DNA from 3 places in the Ferdinandcohnia salidurans genome. Region 2 is predicted to be linked to each of the others. Evidence: riboswitches for the same ligand, from Rfam matches in the RefSeq annotation. Region 2 holds a riboswitch; each other region holds the start of a gene.
What was found. Region 2 has a riboswitch for S-adenosylmethionine ahead of ACFSFW_RS12030 (PLP-dependent aspartate aminotransferase family protein). Riboswitches for the same ligand answer to the same signal wherever they lie in the genome.
Positions count from the first base shown of each region.

Region 1: linked by a shared signal. The riboswitch ahead of metK (methionine adenosyltransferase) and the one ahead of ACFSFW_RS12030 (PLP-dependent aspartate aminotransferase family protein) in region 2 are both predicted to bind S-adenosylmethionine.
Region 3: linked by a shared signal. The riboswitch ahead of ACFSFW_RS15725 (sodium:solute symporter family protein) and the one ahead of ACFSFW_RS12030 (PLP-dependent aspartate aminotransferase family protein) in region 2 are both predicted to bind S-adenosylmethionine.

Region 1 is NZ_JBHUEK010000005.1:29,222-33,156, reverse strand. It holds gene ACFSFW_RS02590 (gamma carbonic anhydrase) at 1-57, shown strand, start outside; gene metK (methionine adenosyltransferase) at 77-1,276, opposite strand; SAM riboswitch class I at 1,700-1,862, opposite strand; gene pckA (phosphoenolpyruvate carboxykinase (ATP)) at 2,145-3,734, shown strand; gene ACFSFW_RS02575 (alpha/beta hydrolase family protein) at 3,755-3,935, opposite strand, start outside.
Region 2 is NZ_JBHUEK010000018.1:185,691-189,625, reverse strand. It holds gene ACFSFW_RS12035 (acetoacetate--CoA ligase) at 1-44, opposite strand, end outside; gene ACFSFW_RS12030 (PLP-dependent aspartate aminotransferase family protein) at 359-2,158, opposite strand; SAM riboswitch class I at 2,256-2,367, opposite strand; SAM riboswitch class I at 2,611-2,716, opposite strand; gene ACFSFW_RS12025 (sensor histidine kinase) at 3,005-3,935, shown strand, end outside.
Region 3 is NZ_JBHUEK010000025.1:267,401-271,335, reverse strand. It holds gene ACFSFW_RS15730 (sulfite exporter TauE/SafE family protein) at 13-735, shown strand; SAM riboswitch class I at 1,136-1,248, shown strand; gene ACFSFW_RS15725 (sodium:solute symporter family protein) at 1,394-3,004, shown strand; gene ACFSFW_RS15720 (OsmC family protein) at 3,016-3,471, shown strand; gene ACFSFW_RS15715 (M14 family zinc carboxypeptidase) at 3,835-3,935, shown strand, end outside.

The DNA of each region.
Region 1 (3,935 bases), on a different contig from region 2:
GGGCAGCATTATAAAGAATTACAGGAAAAACGAGCTAACAAAGAAGCTCGCCAGTAAGGCGAGCTTTTGTTCTATCTTATTTTGCAGCTTGTGTTTTAAGTGCTTCTGCTTTGTCAGTACGCTCCCATGGTAAATCAAGATCATTTCTACCAAAGTGACCATATGCAGCAGTTTGCTTATAAATTGGACGACGAAGATCCAGCATGTTAATAATTCCAGCAGGACGTAAATCAAAATTATCACGAACCAAATCTACAAGTACATCCTCTGACACAGTTCCAGTTCCGAATGTGTCAACAGAAATAGAAACTGGTTGAGCAACGCCGATTGCATACGCAAGCTGAACTTCACATTTATCAGCTAAACCAGCTGCAACGATGTTTTTCGCAACATAACGGGCAGCATATGCAGCTGAACGGTCAACCTTAGTTGGATCCTTACCTGAGAATGCGCCACCGCCATGGCGAGCATAACCACCGTACGTATCAACAATAATTTTACGACCAGTTAAACCAGCATCCCCTTGAGGACCACCAATTACAAAACGGCCAGTAGGATTAATGAAATATTTTGTATTCTCATCAATTAGTTCACTAGGAACGACAGGATTGATTACATGTTCTTTTAAATTACGTTGAATTTGCTCTAATGAAATTTCAGGATGGTGCTGAGTTGAAATAACAATTGTATCAATACGAACTGGATTGTTGTTCTCATCATATTCAACAGTAACCTGAGTTTTTCCATCTGGACGTAAATATGGAAGAATCTCATCTTTACGTACCTTTGTTAGTCTGCGTGATAACTTGTGAGCTAATGAAATTGGTAGAGGCATTAATTCTTTTGTTTCGTTACAAGCATAACCAAACATTAATCCTTGGTCTCCAGCACCAATTGCTTCAATTTGCTCATCTGTCATTTGACCTTCACGTGCTTCTAACGCTTGGTCAACCCCCATTGCAATATCTGGTGATTGCTCATCAATGGATGTTAAAACAGCACAAGTTTCATAGTCAAATCCGTATTTTGCACGTGTATAGCCAATCTCTTTAATCGTTTCACGGACAATCTTTGGGATATCTACATATGTAGAAGTTGTAATTTCTCCCGCAACAAGTACAAGACCTGTTGTGACAGAAGTTTCACACGCTACGCGTGCATTTGCATCACTTGCTAAAATCGCATCTAAAATAGAATCTGAAATTTGGTCACAGATTTTATCTGGATGTCCTTCTGTAACAGACTCTGAAGTAAATAAACGGCGTCTATTTGTCACAAACGCTTCCTCCTTTTCGGATTCAGAATCGAATAGGTTCGAGTTCTGACATTCATTGATACGGTACTCATTCCCTTAGTATTGTTACCTTCACGATTTTCTATCCTATATTAATGAACAGTTATCTGCGATCAAATGCGCCTTGGCGTATTTGCGCCCGATTTTTAGGCCCACACGATGTGGGTCATAAAGACGTTGCCACAGGAAGTGGCGTTCTTAGTCTTTGAACTTACAGCTCGAAAAATTACCGCTAAAAAATCGAGGCATCCGCCGGAGGCTTTAACATTATTCAGTCGGTGTTTGACCCAGACTGAATAATGTTAAACACATATTACGCGTTAAGTAACATCAATAAAACCAATAAAGAATAAAAAACCTTTCCCACTTTTTTGAGGAAAGGTTTATCGTTTATCCAGCCTTTCACTCTTATCGATCAAGGTCATACCTTGCTCAGGTTAGCACCTTATCACTTTTACGAATGTGGAGACCTACTAAATAGGTTTCACAAAAAAACATTTGATATGTAAGAAAAGTGATGGTTGCCGGGTTTCATTGGGCCTGTCCCTCCGCCAGCTCGGGATAAGAGAGTATCCGTTCAATGACATATCATATCGCAGTATTCCTTAAGGTGTCAACAGAATTTCGAAAAAAAACAAAGTCGAACTGTGTCACACTATTTCCACGAAATCGACAAACTTTAAAAAAATTATCGATTATAAAGGACTATTTTAGAATCCGTGCGCACTTTTTAATGATATGTTACGTAAAATACGTTAAATAGTATAGACTATTTTTATTAATGTGTTATACTAATTGTAAATTTGAGATAATTTATGGAAATTTAAAAATTAATAAAGGATGGTTTAACATGAATTCAGTTGAAGTTTCAAATGAGCAGCTATTAGAATTAGTGAATGGAAAAAACGCACTCCATAACCTATCTGTTCCTATTTTAGTTGAAAAAGTACTATCTAGACAAGAGGGAATCCTTACTTCGACTGGGGCTATACGTGCGACAACTGGGAAATACACCGGAAGATCACCAGAAGACAAATACATCGTAGAAGAAGCATCTACTAAAGATAGAATTGATTGGGGTAAGGTAAACAAACCAATTTCTGAAGAGGTATATGAAAAACTTTATACAAAAGTACTTTCATACTTAACAGAAAAAGATGAGATTTTTGTATTCAATGGATATGCAGGTGCTGACAAAAAAGTACGCATGCCAATCCAAGTAATCAATGAATATGCTTGGCATAATCTTTTCTCACAACAAATGTTTGTTCGACCATCTGAAGAGGATCTAAAAACACATCAATCTGAATTCACAGTTATTTGTGCACCAAATTTTAAAGCTGATCCTGAGGTAGATGGTACCCACTCTGAAACATTCATTATTATTTCCTTCGAAAAACGAACAGTGTTAATCGGAGGAACTGAATATGCTGGAGAAATTAAAAAGTCAATCTTCTCTGTGATGAACTATGTATTGCCTGAAAAAAATATTCTTTCTATGCACTGCTCTTCAAACGTAGGCCCAGAAGGTGACGTTGCATTATTCTTTGGTCTATCTGGAACCGGAAAAACAACTCTTTCAGCAGATCCAAAACGTCGTCTTATTGGAGATGATGAGCACGGTTGGTCTAGTTCTGGTGTGTTTAATATTGAAGGCGGTTGCTATGCTAAATGTATCAACCTTTCCCGCGAGAAAGAACCACAAATTTTCGATGCGATTCGCTTTGGGTCTGTGTTAGAAAATGTGGTTGTAGATGAAAAATCCAGAATAGCAGATTATGATGATAATTCATTAACTGAAAATACAAGAGCTGCATACCAAATTGAAAATATTGATAATATTATTGTGCCTAGTATTGCAGGTCATCCGAATACAATCGTATTTTTAACCGCTGATGCTTTTGGTGTTTTACCTCCTATCAGTAAACTAACTAAGGAACAAGCCATGTACCATTTCTTAAGTGGCTATACAAGTAAACTAGCAGGAACAGAGCGTGGTGTTACTGCTCCACAAGCAACATTCTCAACTTGCTTTGGATCACCATTCCTACCACTTCCTGCAACAGAATATGCAGAGATGTTAGGTAGAAAGATTGATGAACACAATGTTCAAGTATTCTTAGTGAATACAGGTTGGACTGGTGGAGAGTATGGTATTGGAAGCAGAATGAAACTATCATATACTCGCGCAATGGTTCAAGCTGCTTTAGAAGGCGAGTTAAACAATGCTGAAACCGTGAAGAATGATATTTTTGGTCTAGAAATTCCAATTCATATTCCTGGGGTTCCTGATGATGTTCTTCAACCATCCAAAACATGGGCAGACCAAAGTCAATACTATGTAAAAGCGAAAGAATTAGCTGTAAAATTCAAAGAAAACTTCAAGAAGTTCTCTAATGTTGCTAAAGAAATCGAATTATTGGGCGGACCACGCATTTAATAAAACGAAGCTCGGGGAAATTAGTCCTCGAGCTTTTTTGTTTTTGGCTCCCTTGTTTTCATCCACTCAGTTAATCGTCTTACTGTTTCTCGATTTTCATTTGGCGGAAAATAATGAGTGTATTGTGGAAAATACCAACTTTCCACCTCTTTTCCGAGTTCCTTTATTCTTTTTTCTAGACGATAGGCATGGTTAACAGAA
Region 2 (3,935 bases):
TCCCATAGAACCTTGGATTCTAGTAAGCTGTGTTGTGTTGTCATTATCTATTCCTCCCTCGTACTAAGAGAAGCATCATTCTTAGCACACGCCCATCCCTTAGTTCATGTTTTAATAGACTCTCTTTACAATCATCCCCTACCTATAGAGGTAGGGGAATTCTTCACAAATCAAATGCGCCTTGGCGTATTTGCGCCCGATTTTTTTCGAGCTTGCTCGAAAAGCTACCTCTGAAAAATCGTGGCATCCGCCGGAGGCTTTAACTTTATTCAGTCGGGGTTTGAACCCCCACTGAATTGGTTTCACATATTGCATTCATCCCCCACTTATCGAAGTAGGGGATGAATGCTGAATAAAGTTAAATTTCACAAGCATACGTCACAATTGCACCTCTGAGACGTTGTGCCTCCTTATAGGTACATCTGTTTTGAACAACCTCAAGACCTGCTTCTTTCGCAACTTCCACTGCCCTTGGGGAGATAACCCCTTCTTGTAGCCAGAATACTTTTGGTTGAATTTGTGCTGCTTCTGCCGCAACTCCAATCGCTGCCTCAGGACTACGGAATACTTGAACGATATCTACCTTAACCGGAATAGATGTTAAATCCGGATATGCCTGTTCACCGAGTACTTCTGTTTCCCTTGGATTAACTGGGATAATTTTATAACCTAGACGCTGCATTTTCCGTGCAAGTCGGTAGCTTGGACGAGCTGGATTACCACTTAGACCAACAACGGCAATTGTTTTTGCACGCTGAACTTCTTTTCCATCGACTTCTTCACGAATAAATGTTGATTGAAGTGCCCAACGTATGACTCCCTCATCATTAACCGCTGTTTCTCCTTTTTGCTCACCCTTTGACGAAATGCCTGTCGCTTCATAAAAAGCCTGGTCCAAGTCATTCACTAAATCACGGTATGATTCAATACCAACTGATAGACGGATCAGCTCTTCACTTACTCCTGTTTTGACTAACTCTTCCGCACTTAACTGCTGATGAGTTGTTGATGCAGGGTGTATAATAAGGGACTTGGCATCTCCAACATTGGCCACATGCGACCATAACGCAATGTTATTTATTACTTTCTTACCAGTTTCCCTACCACCCTTAATGCCAAAGTTTACGATAGAACCATATCCAGAACGCAAATATTTAGTAGCTAGTTCATGTGCTGGATGCTCTTCAAGACCAGGGTATGAAACCCAATCAACTGCAGGATGGTCTTTTAAGAACTTTGCAACTTTCAGTGCATTTTCATTATGCTTTTCGATTCTTAGGTGTAATGTTTCAAGACCCTGTATCAATAGGAACGCACTATGTGGGCTTAATGAAGAACCAAAATCTCTTAAAAGCTGAACTCTCAGTTTCGTACTGAACGCTAATGTTCCAAATTCATTTGCATACTTAATTCCGTTATAACTTTGATCTGGCTCTGTAAATCCTGGAAACTTTTCACTGTTCCAATTAAAACGGCCTCCATCAACGACTAACCCACCAATTGTGGTTCCATGTCCACCTATCCACTTTGTTGCGGAGTGAACCACTATATCAGCACCATATTGGATTGGTTTACAAACATATGGTGAAGCAAATGTATTATCAATAATGAGCGGTACTCCATTTTCATGTGCAATCGCTGATACTGCTTCAATATCTAATACATGCAAGCTTGGGTTTCCAATCGTTTCAGCAAAGACGGCCTTTGTTTGCGGCGTAATCGCTTTTCTAAAATTCTCAGGATCTGTTGGATCAACGAAATGAGTCTTGATTCCATATTTCGGAAGAGTAACAGCGAAAAGATTGTAAGTTCCGCCATATAAATTCGAAGCTGCTACAATTTCGTCTCCTGCTTGCGCGACGTTCATAATAGATAGAGCAATAGCGGCCATTCCTGAAGAAGTTGCTACAGCTGCGACACCATCCTCCAACAACGCGATCCGTTTCTCAAGCACATCAACAGTCGGGTTACCGATTCGAGAATAAATATTACCTGACTCATCAAGGCTAAATAGGCTTTGAGCATGATCTGTATTATGAAATACGAAAGAACTTGTTTGATAAATCGGCACTGCACGTGAACCAGTTGTCGGATCTGGGGATTGACCACCATGTAAAAGTATCGTTTCATCATCATAAGTATCATATTGTTTTGTCATTGTTTAAACCTCCAAGTTTAATTTTCTACAAGTTTGCTAGATAAGTACTGACTTTATGTAAATAAAAAGCCCCCTCAACATAAGAAGAGGGGGCCTCAACTTATCTTTCAGATGCATATGCACCTGCAGGAATTAGCACCTTTTCAAGCTTTCACTTGAAGGTTGCTGGACTTCATCGGGCCTGTTCCCTCTGTCTCTCTGGATAAGATTTTATATTCAAATGGCGTATTAACGCGTTAATCCTTCAATCATATAAAGTATTATAGAATACTTTATTTTTTCAGTCAATAAGTATTTTTAGAAAAATATATCTATTGCTAAGATTTTTTCTATTCTTTTTTCATTAATTATTGAATAATAAATGCTACTTCTTTCACTCTAAAATAAAAACCCCTTCTGAGAAATCAGAAGGGGCTCATGAATATACGGAAATAAATTCGCATTCGTCCACCTTCTCATCTCCGGAATAAAAATACTCCTCTGAACTTGGCACCGGGCATTTAAATGCTGGTTGCCGAGGCTTCGTAGGGTCAGTCCCTCCACCTCTCTTGATAAGAAGAATTGCTTTATTTAACTTATTAGTAATATTAAACAGTTTAGATAATTTAGTCAATGTTTTTTTGATGATAAAAAATTCTTTAATTACAATACATCAATAGAGTACCCTAGAATGCAGCCCTCTAACTTAGTCTAACCGATAAACAAATGTTTTCAATTCCTATAACAAATGATAAAATGGCACTAGTTCTTAGTTCCTGCATTTGCAACTTTAACATACCTTTTGATGATAGCGATTACAAATAAATACAAGATAATTAAACGAACGGAAAAAGAAAGGCGAAGCCCATGATCAAAAAATTGAAAAAGTGGAACACATTACGCAATCAGATCTTATTTATCTTCTTATTTGTCATGATTATCGTTCTTTTGATCGTCGGTCTATTAACATTAAGACAGGTCTCCACTCTTTTAAAAAGCAATGCTGAAAAACAAATCCACCAGGTTGCGATTGAAGCAAACGGTAGAATGGAATCTTTATACGAACAAATTAATATGTCATCAAAGCTCGTCATTACGGACGAGGGCGTCCAAACAATCCTAACGAAAATTTTTGATGGTAAAGAAATCTCATTCCAGGAACGTCAACAGTTAATGGGACATGTAAACCGAATTATGGGGAATACAGATGGCATCTTTTCGTTTCAAGTCTTTTCTGGGGAACAACAACGTGTTATTCCTCTTGATGATGACTTATTAAAAAATCGGGTAGAGAAAAAATGGATTGAAAAAGCTAGACTTGCAAAAGGTGGATTGGTTTGGATTGGAGATGATCCTCAGGATAAAAACAATTTCCTAGCCATCCGGAGGATTAGTCTAATCGAGCGCAGATATGTAAATGGCGGTTACCTTTTAATAAGCATAAACCGTGACCATTTTCAGTTTCCGACATCAAACAACCAATACTCCATTCTTTTGGACGAAAACGATGAGCCTATTGTTCAAAATTACGATGGAGATATCTCAGAAATCCTTTCAACTCCTAAGGGTACAGTTAAGCTCGAAAAAGGGGACTATATCGTAACAAAGAAAACTTCCAATCTTACAGGCTGGACCGTCCTTATTTTAACGCCCATTAGTGAACTTACAAAGGGGCTAGCTGGAATACGGACAGGCATCATTTTATCGGGTGTAGCTGGTGGTATCATTTTTATGATTTTTTCCTTATTTCTATCAACTGTTATCACAAGACCGATTGTTCATTTAACAAAAACAATGC
Region 3 (3,935 bases), on a different contig from region 2:
AGGGAGGTAAAATTGGGTACTGCATTATCGTTTTTATGTATTATATTAGTGGCTTCCGTTCTACAAACAAGTACAGGTTTCGGATTTTCTATAATGGCGACACCTTTCTTACTAATGTTATTTTTTCCGCATGAAGCCATACAAATAAACATAATTTTATCTTTATTAATTTCAGTTTCATTAATATGGAAAATAAGGGCAGACATTGATTTTACCGTTATAAAGAGGTTTATTATCGGAAGTATAGTGGGGGTTCCTTTTGGAATATTTATCTTTATTTCCATTAACATTAACGCTTTTAAAATGGTAGTTAGTGTATTACTCATAGTATTAACACTGCTATTAATATTTAACTTTAGGGTAAAGCCAACTCCTATTAGAGATTTCGTAGTTGGTGGGTTATCGGGTCTCTTAACAACAAGTATTGGTATGCCAGGACCTCCGTTATTACTTTATTTTACAGGAACTGATACTGAAAAAGGGAAGCTAAGAGCAACTACTTTAGCTTTTTATTTGTTTATATATTTTATCAGTCTAATAACTCAAATAATCTTTACCGGTACTAATAAATTAATATGGGAATCAAGTCTTTATGCAATTCCAATCGTATTTTTTGGTTTGTTTTTAGGTCAAATTATTTTCAAATGGCTTAATCAACTGATTTTTAGAATATTTACATATATCCTTTTAAGTTTTGCAGGTATTTATCTTCTTATAGAAACTTTAAATTCATAAAATAGTCATTCTTAAACAAAACGGTGCAGGTTTGTTTAAGAAAGATAGTAAAACTTGACGTGGGAAAAGTGAGGGATAAATTAATGAATTTACGTTAAGTAATTTAAGGGGTGGTTAAATGGCTTATTTCTATACTTTATTCGTTATCTCTGTAATTGGATTTGTAATTTATCGAATGATTAAGAAGAAATCAATACCATCTAACAGATATGTGAAACAAGGGGACGGTTCCGTCGTTTCCCTATTTTTTAGGAGAACAGGAGAACCGTCCCTATGTTTTCTTCTATGTTTTCTTTGGAAAATAAATATTTCTATTAAGAAATTTATTTTATAAAATTAAAAAAATATTGACTTTTCGAAACTCAGGCTGTAAATTAATATTTAATATAATACGGAATAATCCTTATCAAGAGTCAGGGGAGGAAATTGGTCCTGCGATCCTGCGGCAACCTGTTATTTTTATGAGAATAACAAGGTGCTAATTCCAACAGACAAAAGTCTGATAGATGAGGAAGAGAGTAAAAAACCTCTTCCTTTTGGGAGAGGTTTTTGTTTTAATACCTCCACCTCCTTTAATGGAAAATTGATTTGGGTTAAACCGACTAAATTTATTGGTTTAGTTATATTATCAAATTCGCATTAAATAGGAGGCATTAAAATGACAAGTGTTGGATATTGGTTTATTGGTTTTGCATTGATTTATACGTTTTATCTTATCTTTGTTAGTCAAATTGTAAAGCGTAGGGCTGTTGATGGGAACGGTTTTTTTGTTGGGGGTCGAGGGTTTAATACATTATTGGTTACCGTTTGTATTACTGGTTTGTTTTCTGGTTCCTCCTATATCGCGATATTGGAGCTTAGCTATCTAACTGGTATATCAGCCATCTGGTATGGAGTAGCGGAAACCATCCATGTTTTAATAATCGCGCTAGTTCTGATTGCTCCTTTTCGTAAAAAAGCGTTGGTCACGATTTCCGGATTATTAGGAGATCGGTACGGTGAGAAAGTACGAGGAGTTGCAGGTGCGATTACAGCATTTACATTTCCGATGTGGTCCGTCGCCACTGCCCTTGCCTTTGCTTCGGCTCTATCCGTTTTCACTGGAATCTCTCTAATTTGGTCGGTTGCATTAACCGCATTGCTCCTCTTAATCTATTTGCAATTTGGTGGAATGTGGTCAATTGGTATCACCCAGTTAAGTAATGTCATTGTCTTTTTCATTATGTTAGCAATAGGGACCTATGCATTTTTCCTGAACCCTGGAATTGATGGATTGAAAACATTATTTGAAGAAAAGCCACAACTGGCCTCGCCAGGAAATGCTGGCATTCAAACGATACTTGCTTGGTTTGGAACCTTTTTATTTAATGTCATACTCGCTCAGGCTGCTTTTCAAATGGCGTTATCCTGTAAAACACCAAGGCAAGGTCGAAATGGATTACTTTATGCAGCTTTACTTGGGATTCCTCTAATTATTGGAGCTGTAGTATTTGGGCTTGCGGCGGCTCAGGTGGTCCCAAATGAAACAAGAGGTCTTGTTGCGGTTCCACTTTACCTAATGGATACTTTGCCAGCACCGCTCGTCGGGTTGTTTTTCTTAGGATTTTGGGCGGCTGCATTAAGCTGGGGTGCTCCTTGCCAATTCTCTGGTGCCACAAGTCTAGGGCGTGATGTCGGAAGTGCTTTGAATCAGAAGGCTACTGAGGCACAGCTCATCAAATATACGAAATGGTCACTTGTATTTTTAACCATCCTTATGGTCGGATTTACCCTATTACGTTCCGAACAATCTGCATGGTGGAATGTTTTAGCTTGGGTGACACGAAATTCAGCAACCTTCGCACCAGTTGTCGCTGCCCTGTTTTGGCCGGTTGTAACAAGAAAGGCAGCCCTTATTTCTCTGTTTACCGGATCATTTTCAGGTTTACTCTGGTACCACCTAAGTGATTGGTCGGTGAATGAATTTTATCTAAATATTCATCCGGTTTGGATTGGAATGATTTTTAACATCATCACGATTATTGTTGCGAGCTTGATTGACAATGTTGGAAAGTGGGAATGGAAAGTTTCCTTTAATAGTGTTGGGCTTTATACGTTTTTAGCTTCACTACTATTACTCTCGATTCTTCCGATTGCTTTTTCATTCCTTCATCAAAATGGGCTAACAGGACTTGTCTATATGCTCATTACTTCGGGTATATTTGTAACTTGCATGAGTTTTATTAAGGAAAAAACACCAGTAAAGACGGTTCAAAGAAAAATTATTTAGGAGGAACTAATATGACAGTTACATCTGATTTACGAAAAATTGAGGTGCAAACAAAGTGGAAGAAGAATGTTCAAACCGAACATTTTGTACGTGGGTTTCAGTTTTTAGTGGATGAACCATCAAAAATCGGAGGAGATAATGAAGCCCCTACTCCTCTTGAATATGTTTTGGGTTCGTTTAACGGCTGTTTGCTAGTTGTGATTGATTTGGTCGCAAAGGAATTAGATTTCCAGTACCAAGATATTCACATCAATAGTTTTGCTATCGTGGACAGACGTGGTCTATTCGGAACCGCTGATGTTTCACCCTACTACCAAACTGTCGTCAACGAAATTAAATTCGAAACAACACAAACCACCGAAAAACTAGAAGCTGTAAAAGAACTTGTCATTAAGCGTTGCCCTTTATACAACCTTCTCAAAAACGCAGGAGTTGAAATCAACTTAAACTGGTCAATTGGGGCCTGACCCCCGCTAAGGTAAAGTTTTACAGGATTAAAATAAAACACGGGGACGGTTCCGCAGTTTTCCTATATTTTAGGAGAACAGGAGAACCGTCCCTATGTTTCTATTGCCGTATTAATATGTGTGTAACTAGAATCCCATAATCCAAAAGTTACAACCCCACCTGAAAAACTAGGTATATCCTCATTTTTTATCGATAGGACCTACTATTCATTTTTAATAGAAACTTCGGTTTTCGAAGGTTTTTGATAGAAATGGCCAAAACTATTACAGTTTCGACAGCGAAAAACGACAATGCTAAATCTACTAAACTCATACAATCTAGTTGTATTCAAAGTAAAATTAGTAGAGAGTGGCGTGGTGGTTGTGAAGAAGAAAAAGGTTATTTTGACGTTAGGGGTTATTGCATTGTCGGCAAGTTTGGTAACGGCGGTGTTTGCACAACAACCGGAAACATCGCCTGGTAC